One region of the Streptomyces sp. NPDC017940 genome, then DNA from elsewhere that is predicted to be linked to it. Evidence: riboswitches for the same ligand, from Rfam matches in the RefSeq annotation. Region 1 holds a riboswitch; each other region holds the start of a gene.
What was found. Region 1 has a riboswitch for cyclic di-AMP ahead of ACH4DX_RS34675 (M23 family metallopeptidase). Riboswitches for the same ligand answer to the same signal wherever they lie in the genome.

Region 1 (4,204 bases):
GGCGTGGCTCCAGTGCCGGGCGTGGGGCCCGTGGTGTGCGGGGCTCGGGTGCGGGGCGCGGTCCCGGGGGAGCGCGGAACGTGCCCCGGGAGCGCGCCCTCGTCAGGGCGCTGCCCCCGCTGCTCCTCGTCGTCGGCATCTGCTTCGACGCGCTCACCCCGCCCGAGTTCACCGCGTCCCCGCTGTTCGCCGCCGCCCCCCTGATCACCGCCCCGTTCTTCCGGCTGCGCACCACCGTGGCGGTCGCCGCGATGTCCTGCGCGGCCGTGATCGGCCTGCGCCTGCGCGGCGACGGCGCGAGCGCCGACGTCGAGGTGGTCACCGAGTTCCTGACCATGCTGACCGTCGGCGTCCTGGCCGTCGTCATCAACCGCGTCGTACGCCGCGGCGACGCCCGCCTCGCCTCCGCACGCTCCATCGCCGAGACGGCCCAGCGCGCGGTGCTCCCGCAGCCCGACCCCCGCATCGGCGGCCTCGACATCGCCGCGCGCTACGAGGCCGCGCAGGCCGACGCCTTCATCGGCGGTGACCTGTACGCCGTGCAGGACACCCCGCACGGCGTACGCGTCATCGTCGGTGACGTACGCGGCAAGGGCATGGGCGCGGTGGCCGCCGTCGCCGTGGTGATCGGTGCCTTCCGGGAGGCCGCCGAGCAGGAGTCGACCCTGGAGGCGGTGGCGCAGCGCCTGGAGCGGGCACTCGCCAGGGAGGGCATGCGGCGGGACGGCCTCGACGCCTTCGAGGGGTTCACCACGGCCGTGCTCGCGGAGGTCCCGAGGGGCGGCGAGGGGATCGTACGGATCATCAACCGGGGGCACCCGGAGCCCTTGGTCCTGCGCGGCGACGGGCGGCTGTGCGTGCTCACGCCGGCCGAGCCCGCGCTGCCGCTCGGCATGGGGGACCTCGGCACCTGGCCGGACCGCGCCGACCGCGTCGAGTTCCCGCCCGGTGCCACACTGCTGCTCTACACCGACGGGCTCTCGGAGGCCAGGAACGCGGAGGGGGAGTTCTTCGACCCCGCCGTACGGCTCGGCGGCCGCGTCTTCCCCGGCCCCGGCGGCCCCGACGCGCTCCTGGCCGCCCTCGTGGACGACGTCCGCGCCCACACCGTGGACGGCGCCACGGACGACATGGCCCTGCTCGCCGTACGACGACCCGTCACAGCCGGTGACTGAACGGCGTCCCTCCGCACAACGGCTGACGCGGCATCAGCCGATCCGCGGGGGCCGTATCGCTGCGCTGGGTCATGACCACCGTTCAACTCGCCCCACTCACACCGCAGATGTCCCTTGTGTTCGTGGCGTAAGCGTTTAACGATCAGCCGGAACAGCTTGGAATACCGACCCGCTGTCTATTAACGTTCGATAACGCAGCGCGGTCGTCCCAGTCGACACTCAAGTCGGCTCCGTGCGCACACGCCTAATCCCGCAAGGGAGCCGGGGAACCACCACATTGGGGTGAATCGGGCATGATCCGTGCCCGTAGGAGACCTTCCTGCTCCGAACCCGTCAGCTAACCCGGTAGGCGAAAGGAAGGAAAGGAGTGCGCCCCAGTGGCGTCCAACCGGCCTGCCCCCGAAGCGCTCTATGTACCGAACGGCGAATCCGTCGAAGGGCCCGAAGCCCCGACCGGATTCGGCGGGTACGCCCCGCAGGAGCCGTGGGAGGAGTGGAACCCCACCGCCGAGTCCGTCCGCCCCGTGCGCGGCCGGCACCGGATCCACAAGAAGGGCGGCGGCGGCCTCGCCCGCAGCTCCACCGTCCTCGGCGTCGGCGTCATCGCGGCCGTCGGCGCGGGCGGCATAGCCACCGCGCAGGGCGGCAAGCCGCCCGTCTCCATAGCCCTGCCGGACATGTCGGCGGTCACGGACTCGCTGCCCGACGCCGGGTCCCTGCCGGGCGTGGGCGCCCTGCTGTCGGACGACGCGCCCGAGGACACCGTCACCGTCGCGGCCGCCGCGCCCCTCAGCTCCGCGGGCGTGAGCGCCGCCGACGCCGAGCAGGGCACCACCGGCGCCGGTGAGGCACTGCGGGCCCGCATCATGCAGCAGGCCGAGAACCAGCAGAGCCAGGCGGACGACGCCGTGCGCAAGGCGGCCGAGGACGCGGCCGTGCGCAAGGCCGCCGAGCAGGCCAAGGCCCAGCAGTCGAAGGCGCAGGCCGAAGCCAAGGCCAAGGCGGCCGAGGAGAAGCGGAAGAAGGAAGAGGCCGCGCGCAAGAAGGCCGAGGCGGAGCGCCTCGCCAAGCTCGCCAAGAGCTATTCACTGCCCACCTCCTCGTACACCCTCACCTCGCACTTCGGTGTCTCCGGCTCCATGTGGTCCTCCGGTCAGCACACCGGTCTCGACTTCGCTGCCCCTACGGGTACCCCGCTCAAGGCCGTGCATTCAGGCACCGTCAAGGAAGCGGGCTGGGCGGGCGCGTACGGCTACCGCACCATCCTCGAACTCGACGACGGCACCGAGATCTGGTACTGCCACCAGTCCTCGCTGAGCGTCGGCGCCGGCCAGAAGGTCACCACCGGCGACGTCATCGGCCGCGTCGGCGCCACCGGCAACGTCACCGGCCCGCACCTCCACCTGGAGGTCCACACCAGCGGCGGCGCCAACGTCGACCCGCTCGGCTGGCTCCAGGGCAAGGGCCTCAACCCGTAACACCCGGGCTTCGGCGGCCCTGGCGACAACCCCCCGACGCCAGGGCCGCCGGAATTACCGCCTCCGTGTGCGTGTTGATCTCCCCATGACCATTCTTCGCCCCCTGGGCTCCTCCGACCTCGAAGTCTTCCCGCTCGCCCTCGGCGGCAACGTCTTCGGCTGGACCGCAGACGAGCAGCAGTCCTTCGCGGTCCTCGACGCCTACACCGCGGCGGGCGGCAACTTCGTGGACACCGCCGACGTGTACTCGGTGTGGGCGCCCGGCAACGAGGGCGGCGTGTCCGAGACCGTCATCGGCCGGTGGCTCGCCGCGCGCGGCAACCGCTCCGACGTGCTGATCGCCACCAAGGTCGGCGGCCACCCCGACTACAAGGGCCTCTCGGCGAGCACCATCAAGTCCGCCGCTGAGGAGTCGCTGCGCCGCCTCGGCACCGACTACATCGACCTGTACTACACGCACTACGACGACCCGTCCGTGCCCGTCGAGGAGTTCCTGACCGCCCTCGACGACCTGGTGCGGTCCGGCAAGGTGCGGGCCGTCGCGGCCTCCAACATCACCGCCGAACGCCTCCAGGAGTCCCTGGACTTCTCCGACCGCGAGGGCCTCGTGCGGTACGTGGCCCTCCAGCCGCACTACAACCTCGTCTCGCGCGACACCTACGAGGGCCCCCTCCAGGATGTCGCGTCCCGCGCGGGCCTCGCGGCCGTGCCCTACTACGCGCTCGCCGCGGGCTTCCTGACCGGCAAGTACCGCAAGGGCACCCAGGTCGACAGCGCACGGGCCGGGGGAGCGGCGCAGCACCTGGAGACCGAGCGCGGGCAGCGCGTCCTCGCCGCCCTCGACGAGATAGCCGCGGACCGCGGCGCCGAGCACGCCACGGTGGCCCTCGCCTGGCTCGCCGCCCAGCCGACGGTGGCCGCGCCGCTCGCCTCCGCCCGCTCCGTGGAACAGCTTCCCGCGCTGCTCGCGGTGGCCGACCTGGAGCTGACGCGGGACGAACTGTCCCGTCTGACCGCCGCGTCGGCATGACCGCGACGGCCGGGCCTCAGGTCCGGTAGGGGTTGGACGAGGGGTGGACGGGGCCCGCCGGGGACCCGTGCCCGGCGTGGGGCTGCCCGTACGGCGCGTGCGGCGTTCCGTACGCGGTACGGGGCACCCCGTACGCGGTGGGGAAGGGACCGTACGCGGCGTACGGGAGCGGCAGCACGACGGGCGCCGTCGCCCGGGCCGCGTACGCCAGCGCGGGGCGCGCCACCTCGCGCCGCTCCCACAGGGCGTCGAGCAGCTCCCGCTCCCGTACGACGAAGTCGGCGCCGGCCCGGCCGCGGTGGGCCCGGTGCCGCAGCAGGGCGAGGGAGGTCGCGTACGTCTCGTAGTCGACGACGGCACGGCCCGCGGCTCTGCCCAGGTGGTACGCGGCGTGGTCGCGGGCGAGGGTCCGCGCGCGCATCGAGCCGAGCGCGAACGGCTCGGCCGCGGTGAGCCAGCCCGCCACCACGTAGGCGGGCAGCTCGGCCCGCACGAGGGCGAGCTCGCGCCGGCGCAGCCAG
Region 2 (4,204 bases), on a different contig from region 1:
CCTCACCGCGGTGCGGCGCGTCCTCGACATCACCGCCGAGGAGGTCCGGGAGATCGCCGAGGCCCGGCTGCGCCCGGACAACCGCGCGGTGCTCGTGTACGAGCCCGTCACCCCCGAAGACGCCGACCACGAAGCCAGCGAGGAGGCGGCGAAGTGACCGAGGCCGCAACGATGGAGTTCCACCCGCAGCCCCAGGCGGGCACCGCCAAGCCCTGGGCGTTCCCCGCCCCCGAGCGCGGCGCGCTCGCCAACGGCCTCACGGTGCTGCGCTGCGACCGCCCCGGGCAGCAGCTCGTCGCCGTGGAGGTCCACCTCGACGCACCCCTGGACGCCGAACCGCAGGGCCTGGACGGCGTCGCCACGATCATGGCGCGGGCCTTCAACGAGGGCACCGACAAGCACTCAGCGGAGGAGTTCGCCGCCGAGCTCGACCGCTGCGGCGCCACGCTCGACGCGCACGCCGACCACGCGGGCGTCCGCGTCTCCCTCGAGGTGCCCGTCTCCCGCCTGCCCAAGGCGCTCGGCCTGCTCGCCGACGCCCTGCGCGCGCCCGCGTTCGCGGACAGCGAGATCGAGCGCCTGGTGCGCAACCGCCTGGACGAGATCCCGCACGAGAGCGCCAACCCGGCACGCCGCGCCGCCAAGGAACTCTCCCGGCAGCTCTTCCCGGCCTCCTCGCGGATGTCCCGTCCGCGCCAGGGCACGGAGGAGACGGTCACGGCCATCGACTCCGCGGCCGTGCGCGCCTTCTACGAGAAGCACATCCGCCCCGCCGCTGCCACCGCCGTGGTGGTCGGTGACCTCACCGGCATCGATCTGGACGCCGTCCTCGCGGACACGCTCGGCGCCTGGACCGGGGGAGCGGCCGAGCCGCGCCCCGTGCCCGCGGTGACCGCGGACGACCGGGGCCGCGTCGTCATCGTGGACCGCCCCGGCGCCGTGCAGACGCAGCTGCTCATCGGCCGCGTCGGCCCGGACCGGCACGACCGCGTGTGGGCCGCGCAGGTCCTCGGGACGTACTGCCTCGGCGGCACGCTCACCTCGCGCCTCGACCGCGTCCTGCGCGAGGAGAAGGGCTACACCTACGGAGTGCGCGCCTTCAGCCAGGTGCTGCGTTCGGCGCCGGACGGCACCGGCGCCGCGATGCTCGCCATCAGCGGCTCCGTGGACACCCCGAACACGGGCCCGGCCCTCACGGACCTGTGGAAGGTCCTGCGCACGCTGGCAGCGGAGGGGCTCACCGACCCCGAGCGGGACGTCGCCGTGCAGAACCTCGTCGGGGTCGCCCCGCTGAAGTACGAGACCGCTGCCGCCGTCGCCGCCACCCTCGCCGACCAGGTGGAGCAGAACCTGCCGGACGACTTCCAGGCGCGCCTGTACCGCCAGTTGGCGCAGACGGGCACGGTGGAGGCCACCGCGGCCGTGGTGAACGCCTTCCCCGACGACCGCCTCGTGACGGTCCTCGTGGGGGACGCCGCGCAGATCGAGGGGCCCGTGAAGGCGCTCGGCATCGGCGAAGTGAGCGTGGTCACCGGCTGATTCCGCCGCCCCGGAGGCACAGGTCCAGAGGCGGATAGTCACCGCCATAGGGCGGCAAACCATGACACGAGAACAGGGACCCCAGTGACGCAAGATGTCGCTGGGGTCCCTGCATGCAGCCATATGTCCGTATTGATGGGGAGGTTGTTCGTCTGCCCTGTGGCGTGCGCTACAAAAGTGCTGATCCGTTTGTTCTTTGAAAGAAGAGACGTTTAGCGTCAGTCCGGCTGTCCGTCAGGCACCACGCCGCGCCCGCGGCACCGGACAGTCATCGCCGAGTCCCCGTACGGCGCGAGCCAGGGGAGCCGGGGACCCACGTCCCTGGGGTGAATCGGACCCCTTGCCGCGAGGCGAGGAGCCCGTAGGAGACCTTCCTGCTCCGAACCCGTCAGCTAACCCGGTAGGCGAGAAGGAAGGAAAGGATCAGCCGCTTCATGGCGTTCATCCGCCCGACCGGCAAGCACCGCCGTCCCAGCCGTATCACGCGTACGACCGCCGGTGCCGCGGGTGTTGCCGCGCTCACCACCACCGGGGTCATCTCGGGTCTGGCCGCCCCGGCGTTCGCCGCCGAAGGGGCCTCCGCCGACTACGCGCACGCCGGCCTCACCCAGTCCATCTCCGTCGGCGACTCCCTGGCCGGTGAGATCGACGCCCAGGCCGCCGCCCAGAAGCAGGCCGCCGACGAGGCCGCCGCCATGGAGAAGGCCGAAGCCGAGGCCAAGGCCAAGGCCGAGGAGGCCAAGCGCAAGGCCGCCGAGGCCAAGCGCAAGGCCGAGGCCGCCGCGAAGGCCAAGGCCAAGGAGGAGCGCGAGGCCAAGGAGCGCGCCGCCCGTGAGGCCGAGCGCAAGCGCCTCGGCTCGTACGTCTCGCCGATCGCCGGCAGCTATGTCTCCACCGGCTACAAGACCGGAGGCGCCATGTGGTCCTCCGGCAGCCACACCGGCGTCGACTTCCACGCCGCGTCCGGCACGCAGGTCCAGGCGGTCGCTGCGGGCACCGTCGTCGAGGCCGGCTGGGGCGGGGCGTACGGCAACAACGTCGTGATCCGCCACCACGACGGCACGTACACGCAGTACGGCCACATGTCGTCCCTGAGCGTCACGGTCGGCCAGGCGGTCACCCCCGGCCAGCAGATCGGCCTCTCCGGCTCGACCGGCAACTCCAGCGGCCCGCACCTGCACTTCGAGGCCCGCACCGGCGCGGACTACGGCTCCGACATCGACCCCGTCGCCTACCTGCGCTCGCACGGCGTCAACGTCTGAGGACCCCACGCGAAAGCCCCGGCTCACCCGAGCCGGGGCTTTCCGCGTACCGGAAACTCCCCCGGTGCCCGCGCCCGTTGGCCAAAAGATATCCATGGATTACGCCTGTCGTCGGAAAACCGGGCCAGCTGCAATAGAGTTCGGGTCGACAGCTGATCCATGTCGGCAGGGGTCCATATCAGCAGGGTTCGCGGAATCGTTGAAAGAGCGCTGTTCGATGCGTCGGTCCGTGCGCCGGCCGCAGCGCCGGCCACGCGTTTCGCGGGCATCAAAGCGGAGGTCCGTCATGCGCATTCCCGCGCAATCGGTGTGCACGGCCATCCGGGGCGACATCGTCTCCGGTGTCTACGAACGCGGCACGCGCCTCACCGAAGACCTGCTCGCCCGCCGCTACGGAGTCTCACGCGTCCCCGTGCGCGAGGCCCTGCGCACCCTGGAGGCCGAGGGCTTCGTCGTCACCCGCAGGCACGCGGGCGCCTGCGTCGCCGAGCCCACCGAGCAGGACGCGGCCGACATCCTGGAGATCCGCGCCCTCCTGGAGCCCCTCGCCGCCGCCCGCGCGGCACAGCGGCGCACCGACGCGCACCTGAAGGTCCTGCGGGGCCTCGTCCGGCTCGGCCAGGAGCGGTCCCGGCGCGGCGGCGAGGAGCTGCGCTCACTCGACGGCTGGTTCCACGAGACGCTCGCCAAGGCCTCCGGGAGCCCCGGCCTCATCACTCTGCTGACCCAGCTGCGGCACAAGATCGCCTGGATGTACGTGGCCGAGCCGCAGGCCGCGCCCACGGAGACGTGGGCCGAGCGGGCCGCGGTCGTCGACGCCGTGGCCCGCGGGGACGGGGAGCGGGCCCGCGCTCTGGCCGCACTGCACGTCGAGCGGTCCGTGGCCGCGCACCGGCCAGGGCGGGGTGCCCGCGCGGGGCGCGTGAGGGGTTCGCAACATCCCGTGAACACGGTGAGCGCGCGGAATTAACGGCGGCGCCGTATAAAAAGGGAAGCAATTCCGGCCGCGGGAATTCGGGCTGCCCATTTCCGGTCCGCGCGTTCACGAGATCGCGAGATCGCGCATTTACGAGGTCGTGCGTTCACGAGGTCGCGAGTTCGCGCGTTCACGAGGTCGCGGCGATCACGAACTCGCGCCGATCACGAACTCGCGAGGTCGCGCGTTCGCGAGTTAGGAATCCCCTCCCGGACGCGTCCGTTCGGTACGGTGCGCTTTTCGTCCCGGGCATTCGTGATCCCGGACCGCCCACCCACCCACACGGACGTACGTACAGCGAAAAAAGCGGTGGAGCCGCGCAGGCCCGACAGGCCCGCGCGGCTCCACCGCATTGCACCCGACCCGGTCGGGCGACGCTCAGACGGTCTCGGGAAGCTCCTCGAGCCCCTCGGCGACCAGCTTCGCC
Region 3 (4,204 bases), on a different contig from region 1:
TACCCCGGGAGGACCAGGACGACTTCCGGGACTGGGCGGGCATGATGATCCGGCACGGGGGAGGGCCGCGGGGCGGCGTCGCGCGCTCGGTGAAGAAGATGCGCGGCTACCTCGCCGAGCTCATCCACCGCAAGCGGGCAGAGCCCGGGGACGACCTGATCTCCGGCCTGATCCGCGCCTCCGACCACGGCGAGCACCTCACCGAGAACGAGGCCGCCGCCATGGCCTTCATCCTGCTGTTCGCCGGGTTCGAGACGACCGTGAACCTCATCGGCAACGGCATCCTCGCGCTGCTCACCCACCCCGAGCAGCGGGCCCGGCTGCAACGGTCCCTGGCCGCCGGGGAGAGCGCCCTCCTGGAGACGGGCATCGAGGAACTGCTCCGCTTCGACGGGCCCGTCGAACTGGCCACCTGGCGCTTCGCCACCGAGCCGCTGCGCGTCGGCGGCCAGGACATCGCCGTGGGCGACCCGGTCCTCGTCGTCCTCGCCGCCGCGGACCGCGACCCCGCCCGATTCGCGGAGCCCGACCTCCTCGATCTGTCCCGGCGCGACAATCAGCACCTCGGATACGGCCACGGCATCCACTACTGCCTCGGCGCCCCCCTCGCCCGCCTGGAGGGGCAGACGGCCGTGGCGACTCTGCTGCGCAGGCTGCCGGACCTCCAACTCGGCGTCGAGCCCGAGGAGTTGCGGTGGCGCGGCGGGCTCATCATGCGTGGCCTGCGGACTCTTCCGGTACGGTTCACACCGCCCGGGGCCGGGGGCCTTCCCGGCAGCTGACTGACGGCCGGTCAAAACTGTGACTTTCGCGTGATCTGCGCTGCATCGACTTGTGACTGACGTTCGACTGCGGCTACTTTCACGACGGCTCGGCACCCCAGCGCACCATGTGTCGCGGCCGCCCCTGTCGTCACGCGAAAGGCATGTGCATGCTCTCCGGTCAAGGCCGTCACCGCCGCCCCCGCCAAGCCCCGGCGATCGTCGTCGCGGCCGGCGTCACCGGATCCGCCATCGCGATCCCGCTGCTCGGCGCCACGGGCGCGAACGCCGCGGAGGCCGCGACGTGGGACAAGGTCGCGGAGTGCGAGAGCGGCAGCGCCTGGAGCGCCAAGGGCGACGGGTACTACGGCGGATTGCAGATGACGCAGGAGACCTGGGAGAACTACGGCGGCCTCGCCTACGCGCCGAGCGCCGACGAGGCGAGCCGCTCCCAGCAGATAGCCGTCGCCGACGAGGTCCTGGCCGACCAGGGCCCCGCCGCCTGGCCGAACTGCGGCCCGGCCGCGGGCCTCAGCAAGGACGATGCGGCCGCCGACGTCGACCCGGGCCTGCCGGTGGCGCCGGGCAGGTCCGCCGACTCCTCCCGCGGGGACGAGGAGGACCGGGGCGCGAAGGACTCCTCCGGCTCCACACGCTCCGACGACTCCACCGGTCCGGGAGACAGGGATCACGCCGACGGCAGGAGCGGCGATGACGCCCGGGACGGGAGAACCGGCAAGCACCGCAAGGGCGGCGGTGACACGACCGGCGAAGCCGGCACGTCGGGGCCGAGCGGTGCGAGGGAGAAGGACGAAGAGGGCGGGAAGGGCGACGAGGGCGGACGGGAGACCGGCCGGGACGGCAAGTCCGCGGGCCGCGACACCACTTCGCCGGGCTCCGGCGGCGACTCCGGCGCCGAGAGCGCCCCTTCGGGCTCCGAAGGCTCCGAGGAGCCCTCCGAGCCCTCTGATTCCCCTGAGTCCTCCGAGTCCGCCGAGGGCACCTCGGGACGCCACCGCGGTTCGAGCGCGGACGAGGCCGCGGACGGCGAGTCCGGCGCGGGCTCCGCGGGGCGGCACGCCTCCCGTGGGGCAGAACGCGGTTCACCCGGCCCCGCCGACACCTACACGGTCCGCTCCGGCGACAACCTCTCGCGCATCGCGGACCGGCACGACCTTGACGGCGGCTGGTCCTCCCTCTACGCGGAGAACAAGAAGACCGTCGGCGCCGACCCGGACCTCATCCTCCCCGGTCAGCAGCTTGACCTGAAGGAGAAGCAGGCCGCGGAGGCGGACCGGAAGTAGCCGCGACACGCCCGGAACTGACGGGCAGTTCGCGATGAATGTCCGGTTTAAAGGTGGTGAGGCGCAAGTGAGAGATGGGTCTCAGAAGCCCTGATCGTCTTTGAAATTCCGCGGTTTGCCCGTCTACGGTCGTGATCGCTCGCCACAGCGGGCCCCGCCGGTCGGTACGCCGAATCCTGCCAACGGCCGGACGGGAACAGTCGTCGCTTCGTGCGCCGAAGGCAGGAGCGGGGGACCCAAGGTAAGCGCCGGGCCCGTCCGCACCGCAGCGAGCAGCAAGCGCCGCGGGACGGACAGGAACGGCTAGGGGTGAAGTCGCACGCACGTGGTGCGACCGGGCACTCACCCGCCCGAACCCGACAGCTCACCTCGCAGGCGTCGGTGAGGGGATCCATCCATGCTGTTTTCCAGCAAGGGCAAGCACCGCCGTCCGTCCAAGGCCACTCGCGCCGCCACCGTCGTCGGTGTCACCGGCGCCGCTGTCGCCGCCCCGCTGATGGCCACGGGCACCGCGAGCGCCGCCACGGCCGACCAGTGGGACCGCGTCGCGCAGTGCGAGGCCGGCGGCAACTGGTCCATCAACACCGGCAACGGCTATTACGGCGGCTTGCAGTTCTCGGCCTCCACCTGGGCCGCGTACGGCGGCACGCAGTACGCCTCCACGGCCGACAAGGCCTCCAAGTCCCAGCAGATCGCGATCGGCGAGAAGGTCCTCGCGGGCCAGGGCAAGGGTGCCTGGCCGAGCTGCGGCGTGGGCCTGACCGGCGCCTCGTACAACGGCGGCGGTGGCGGCAACGGCGGCGGTGGCGAGCAGTCGCAGCCGCAGCACCAGACCCAGCAGGCCAAGCCGCAGCAGCAGGTCAAGCCCCAGCAGCAGCCGCGTCAGCAGGCGCAGCCCCAGCAGCAGGCGCAGCCGAAGCCGCAGAGCGCCCCGCAGGCCGCCCCGCGGACCGAGTCGAAGAAGACCGTCGAGACCCCGACCGGCAAGGTCGTGAAGAAGGGCGACGGCGAGTACAAGGTCAAGAAGGGCGACACGCTCTCCAAGATCGCCGACGCGCGCGAGGTCAAGGGCGGCTGGCAGAAGGTCTACAAGCTGAACGGCGACATCATCGACGACGCCGACTTCATCTACCCCGGCCAGCAGCTGCACCTCAGCTGACCCGGGCTCCCCGGCCCTGTCGGGCCAGGGCGCCTCGCTCCGGTCCCACGGAGCGCTTCCGTCCCCACGGTCTCCCTCGCCCCGGTGCGCGTATCCCCCGTACGCACCGGGGCGAGGTGCTGCGCGGGCACCGCCGGGGGCCGCACGGCCGGTCCTGACGGAAGCCCCCGGCTGGTCCTCGCGGAGCCCTGGGCCGGCCCACCCGGAGCCCCGAGCTACGCCTTAGGCGAAGCTACTGGCCAGTAGGGGCCTGGCTTCCGCCCTGATTACCTGGGAAATGGGCCGTCGGCCGTCCCACGGGCCGGGCGGTCGGCTGGCCGAAGCCCCCAGGCCCGTTAGGCTCAGGAGACGCAGGGCCGATGAAGACCATGCAAGCCATGCGCAAGCCCGCGCCCACAGTGGTGCACGCCGCGCGCCCCCAGCGTCACATCCCAGAAGGAGATGCTCGTGCCGTCCATCGACGTCGTCGTAGCCCGGGAAATCCTGGACTCCCGAGGCAACCCCACGGTCGAGGTCGAGGTCGGCCTCGACGACGGGTCCACCGGCCGCGCCGCGGTTCCGTCCGGCGCCTCCACCGGCGCCTTCGAGGCCATCGAACTGCGTGACGGAGACGCCAACCGCTACGGCGGCAAGGGCGTCGAGAAGGCCGTTCTCGCCGTCATCGAGCAGATCGGCCCGGAGCTCGTCGGCTACGACGCCACCGAGCAGCGCCTGATCGACCAGGCGATGTTCGACCTCGACGCCACCGACAACAAGGGCTCGCTCGGCGCGAACGCCATCCTCGGCGTCTCCCTCGCCGTCGCGCACGCCGCGTCCGAGGCCTCCGACCTCCCCCTCTTCCGCTACCTGGGCGGCCCGAACGCGCACCTGCTGCCCGTTCCGATGATGAACATCCTGAACGGCGGGTCCCACGCGGACTCCAACGTCGACATCCAGGAGTTCATGATCGCCCCGATCGGCGCGGAGTCCTTCTCCGAGGC
Region 4 (4,204 bases), on a different contig from region 1:
CTCGATGCGCGTCTCGTCCTGCGGGTCGGTGGAGGACTGGAGCTCCGCGAGATATCCGGTCCGCTCGAGCACGGCCTCCAGGACGACGGCGGGGCCCGCGCCGGACTCGACGATCGTGCGCAGCTCCTCCATGAGCGTGTTGAAGCGCTTCACGGCGTTCGCCGAGCGGGCCGCCATGCCGTACGCCTCGTCGACGCGGCGCAGCGCCTGCGGGAAGGAGATCTTCTCGCGCTGCGCGAGCGCGTCGATCATCGCTTCGGCGCGGTCCCCGATGCCGCGCTTGGGCACGTTCAGGATGCGGCGCAGCGGCACGGCGTCCTCGGGGTTGGCGAGGACCCGTAGATACGCGAGGACGTCGCGGACTTCCTTGCGCTCGTAGAAGCGGACCCCGCCGACGACCTTGTAGGGCAGGCCGACGCGGATGAAGATCTCTTCGAAGACACGGGACTGGGCGTTCGTGCGATAGAAGATCGCCACGTCGCCGGCCTTGGCGTCACCGGCGTCGGTCAGGCGGTCGATCTCGTCGGCGACGAACTGGGCCTCGTCGTGCTCGGTGTCGGCGACGTACCCGGTGATGCGTGCGCCGGCGCCCGCGTTGGTCCACAGGTTCTTGGGGCGACGGCTCTCGTTGCGCTCGATGACCGCGTTGGCGGCGGTCAGGATCGTCTGGGTGGAGCGGTAGTTCTGCTCGAGGAGAATCGTGGTCGCGTTCGGGTAGTCCTCCTCGAACTGGAGGATGTTGCGGATGGTGGCGCCGCGGAAGGCGTAGATGGACTGGTCGGCGTCACCGACGACGCACAGCTCGCCCGGCTCGTCGCCCTCTCCGGAGGGGCCGACCAGCTCGCGCACCAGGGCGTACTGCGCGTGGTTGGTGTCCTGGTACTCGTCGACCATCACGTGGCGGAAGCGGCGGCGGTAGTGCTCGGCGACGTCCGGGAAGGCGCGCAGCAGATGCACCGTGGTCATGATCAGGTCGTCGAAGTCGAGGGCGTTGGCCTCGCGCAGCCTCGACTGGTACATCGCGTACGCCTGGGCGAGGGTCTTCTCGAAGCCGTCGGCTGCCCGGGCGGCGAAGTCCTCCTCGTCGATGAGCTCGTTCTTCAGGTTCGAGATCTTGGCGCTGAAGGACTTCGGCGGGAACTTCTTCGGGTCCAGGTCCAGGTCGCGGCAGACCAGGGCCATGAGGCGCTTGGAGTCCGCGGCGTCGTAGATCGAGAACGAGGACGTGAAGCCCAGCTTCTTGTACTCGCGGCGGAGGATGCGCACGCACGCGCTGTGGAACGTCGACACCCACATGGCGCCCGCGCGCGGGCCGACGAGCTGTTCGACGCGCTCCTTCATCTCGCCCGCGGCCTTGTTCGTGAACGTGATCGCGAGGATCTGGCCGGGGTGGGCACCGCGCTCCGCGAGGAGGTACGCGATGCGGTGCGTGAGCACGCGCGTCTTGCCGGAACCGGCGCCGGCGACGATGAGCAGGGGCGCTCCGGCGTGCACGACGGCCGCGCGCTGGTTCTCGTTCAGGCCGTCGAGCAGCGCCGCCGGGTCGATCGCGGGGCGGTGGGCGCCGTCCCTGTAGTACGCGTCCCGGGGTGCGGGCGCGTCGAACCTCCCGTGGAACAGGTCGTCCGGAATGGGCTCCGGAGCACTGTCCTCGGGCGGCGGCGGGGGTTCCTCCTCGTGGCCCTGCGAGGGCTTGAGGTCCGCCAGGAAGCTGTCGTCAAAGAGGCTGCTCATCGCCTCCCGAGTCTAGGCGGCCCCACTGACAACCCGCCCCGGGTTCCGCGAGGCCGCCCCGATCCGGCCACACCGGCGCGGTGCGGCCGCGCGGGGGCGGCTCCACGCAGCCGCGGTGTCACGCTGCGCCACCGCCCGGGTCGGCGCCCGCCGCCGCGGCACCGCACTCCTCGTGAGGTCACGGAAATGTATCGGGCATATCGAACATCAACCTTCCCTCGCGCCTCACCGGTTGGCTAGCGTGCTGCGCGGGCCGCACGTCCCCCCACCGGCGATCCCCGCCGGGTACGCGCGGCCTCCGCCGAGTCCGACGCGTTCGGAGCCGGGGACCCACCACGATCTCTGGGGTGAATCAGTCCCGTACCCCGTACGGAACCGTAGGGCAGCCTTCCGGATCATCCGCCCGAACCCGACAGCTAACCCGGTAGGCGGTCCACGGAAGGAGTCGCCAGTCTTGGCGTCGCACCGCAAGCCGCGCAGCCGACCGGCCCGCGTCCGCACGACCCCCGCGCTCGGCATCACCACGGCCGCCCTGACGTCGGTGGCCCTGCTCTCGCAGAGCGCGCACGCCGCGCCGTCCGCCCCCACCGAGCCCGGGAAGCCAAGCCTAGAAGAGGTGCAGAAGAAGGTCGACGACCTCTACCACCAGGCCGGGGTGGCCACACAGAGGTACAACTCCGCCAAGGAGAGCACCGACAAGCAGCGCAAGAAGGTCGACCGTCTCCTGGACGACGTGGCCAGGCGCACGGACCGTCTGAACGAAGCCCGTCAGGAGCTCGGCTCCTTCGCCGCCGCGCAGTACCGGACCGGAGCCGTCTCCGAGACGGCCACGATGCTGCTCGCCGACGACCCGAAGGGCTTCTTCGACCAGAACCACCTCGCCGACCGGCTCACCAACCGTCAGAAGAAGGCCGTCGACGACTACCGGACGCAGCAGGTCTCGGCGACCGAGCAGCGCGCGAAGGCCGCCAAGAGCCTGCGGACGCTACAGGACTCGCGCGACGCCCTCAGAACGAGCAAGCAGACCGTCCAGACCAAGCTCACCGAGGCGCGCTCGCTCCTGTCGAAGCTGACCGCCGAGGAGAAGGCGCGCCTCGCCGCGATCGAGAAGCGGAAGAAGGAGGCCGCCGAGCGCGAGGCGGCGGAGCTCGCGCGCGAGCAGGCGGAGGCGGAGCGGGAGCGGAAGGCGGAGGAGGCCGCGGAGCGGAGCGCGCGGGACCGTGAGCAGGGGCAGGAGCAAGGACAGGGACAGGGCCAGGGCCAGGGGTCCGGTGCGGGTTCGGGCTCCGGCTCCGGCTCCGGCTCCGGCTCCGACCAGGGCAGCGGTCCAGGTGGGGGCTCGGGGGCGGGTTCCGGTTCGCGCTCGGGGAGCACCGGAGGCAGCTACGCGGCGAAGGCCGAGAAAGTGATCGGCTTCGCCGAGCAGCAGATGGGCAAGCCCTACGTGTGGGGTGCCGCGGGCCCCGACTCCTTCGACTGCTCCGGCCTCACCCAGGCCGCCTGGAAGACCGCGGGCATCTCCCTGCCACGCACCACCTGGGACCAGGTGAAGACGGGCACGACCGTCTCGAAGGCGAACGCCCGGCGGGGTGACCTCGTCTTCTTCTACGACGACATCAGCCACGTCGGCATCTACATCGGCGGCGGCAAGATGATCCACGCCCCCAAGCCCGGTGCGAACGTCCGGGTCGAGTCCATCTCCTACATGCCGATCCACAGCGTGGTGCGCCCGGCATAGAGCTCCCTACGTCCACAGGACGGCGATGAAGATGTTCGCCACCGTCAGCGCCCCGACGGTGGCGAACATCGCCTTGTCCACCTTGTCCTCGTCCCGCTTCACGTACACGAGGCCGAGAATCACGATCAACAGGGCCAGCTTGATGCCGATCTTGACGTTGTTGACCGTGTTGTCGTCGGCCTGATTCAGACCGACAAGAACGACGCCAGTGATCAACATGGTCAATGCGCCGTGCAGCATCGCGGGGCTGAACCGGGCCGTGCCCGCACCCATCGCCTTCATCTGGGCGAGGAAGCCGCCCAGGAGCGCAGCGATGCCGATGATGTGCAGTCCGACGAAGAGATGGATGAGTACGTCCATGGGGCGGAGCCTAATTCCCGGTGCGCGGATCCGGCCGCGCGGGGCAGGGCTCCGACCGCGCGGGGCAGGCCCCCAGCCCGGGGCAGGACTGCCACCGCCCGGGGCAGGGCTCCCATCGCCCGGGGCACGGTTCCGCCCTCGTGGGGCACGACCCTGGCCACCCGGGACGCGGCACGACCGCCCGGGGCACGGCGCGGCGGGCACCCCGGACGCCTGGTGCACCGGGGGCGTTAGCACTCCCACCGGACAGGCGGGCCACATGGACCACATCGGTCACGCACTTGGTGAACCCGTCGGCGAAGCCGGGACGGAACGCTCGTATCCGTTCATCCCTTGCGCCACATCCGCCGTTAGCGCACAACGGGTCACGAA

Region 2: another riboswitch for cyclic di-AMP. It lies ahead of ACH4DX_RS31995 (M23 family metallopeptidase); the one in region 1 lies ahead of ACH4DX_RS34675 (M23 family metallopeptidase).
Region 3: another riboswitch for cyclic di-AMP. It lies ahead of ACH4DX_RS23200 (transglycosylase family protein); the one in region 1 lies ahead of ACH4DX_RS34675 (M23 family metallopeptidase).
Region 4: another riboswitch for cyclic di-AMP. It lies ahead of ACH4DX_RS13105 (NlpC/P60 family protein); the one in region 1 lies ahead of ACH4DX_RS34675 (M23 family metallopeptidase).

The regions. Positions count from the first base shown of each region.
Region 1 covers NZ_JBIRHJ010000018.1:20,595-24,798, reverse strand. The annotation lists gene ACH4DX_RS34680 (PP2C family protein-serine/threonine phosphatase) at 81-1,175, shown strand; cyclic di-AMP (ydaO/yuaA leader) riboswitch at 1,407-1,541, shown strand; gene ACH4DX_RS34675 (M23 family metallopeptidase) at 1,553-2,653, shown strand; gene ACH4DX_RS34670 (aldo/keto reductase) at 2,739-3,683, shown strand; gene ACH4DX_RS34665 (PrsW family intramembrane metalloprotease) at 3,700-4,204, opposite strand, start outside.
Region 2 covers NZ_JBIRHJ010000011.1:124,001-128,204, forward strand. The annotation lists gene ACH4DX_RS31985 (M16 family metallopeptidase) at 1-157, shown strand, start outside; gene ACH4DX_RS31990 (M16 family metallopeptidase) at 154-1,539, shown strand; cyclic di-AMP (ydaO/yuaA leader) riboswitch at 1,802-1,960, shown strand; gene ACH4DX_RS31995 (M23 family metallopeptidase) at 1,974-2,801, shown strand; gene ACH4DX_RS32000 (GntR family transcriptional regulator) at 3,088-3,771, shown strand; gene ACH4DX_RS32005 (HPr family phosphocarrier protein) at 4,156-4,204, opposite strand, start outside.
Region 3 covers NZ_JBIRHJ010000006.1:498,984-503,187, forward strand. The annotation lists gene ACH4DX_RS23190 (cytochrome P450) at 1-782, shown strand, start outside; gene ACH4DX_RS23195 (transglycosylase family protein) at 932-2,065, shown strand; cyclic di-AMP (ydaO/yuaA leader) riboswitch at 2,269-2,458, shown strand; gene ACH4DX_RS23200 (transglycosylase family protein) at 2,463-3,224, shown strand; gene eno (phosphopyruvate hydratase) at 3,666-4,204, shown strand, end outside.
Region 4 covers NZ_JBIRHJ010000003.1:695,316-699,519, forward strand. The annotation lists gene ACH4DX_RS13100 (ATP-dependent DNA helicase) at 1-1,734, opposite strand, end outside; cyclic di-AMP (ydaO/yuaA leader) riboswitch at 2,024-2,181, shown strand; gene ACH4DX_RS13105 (NlpC/P60 family protein) at 2,189-3,472, shown strand; gene ACH4DX_RS13110 (hypothetical protein) at 3,479-3,832, opposite strand.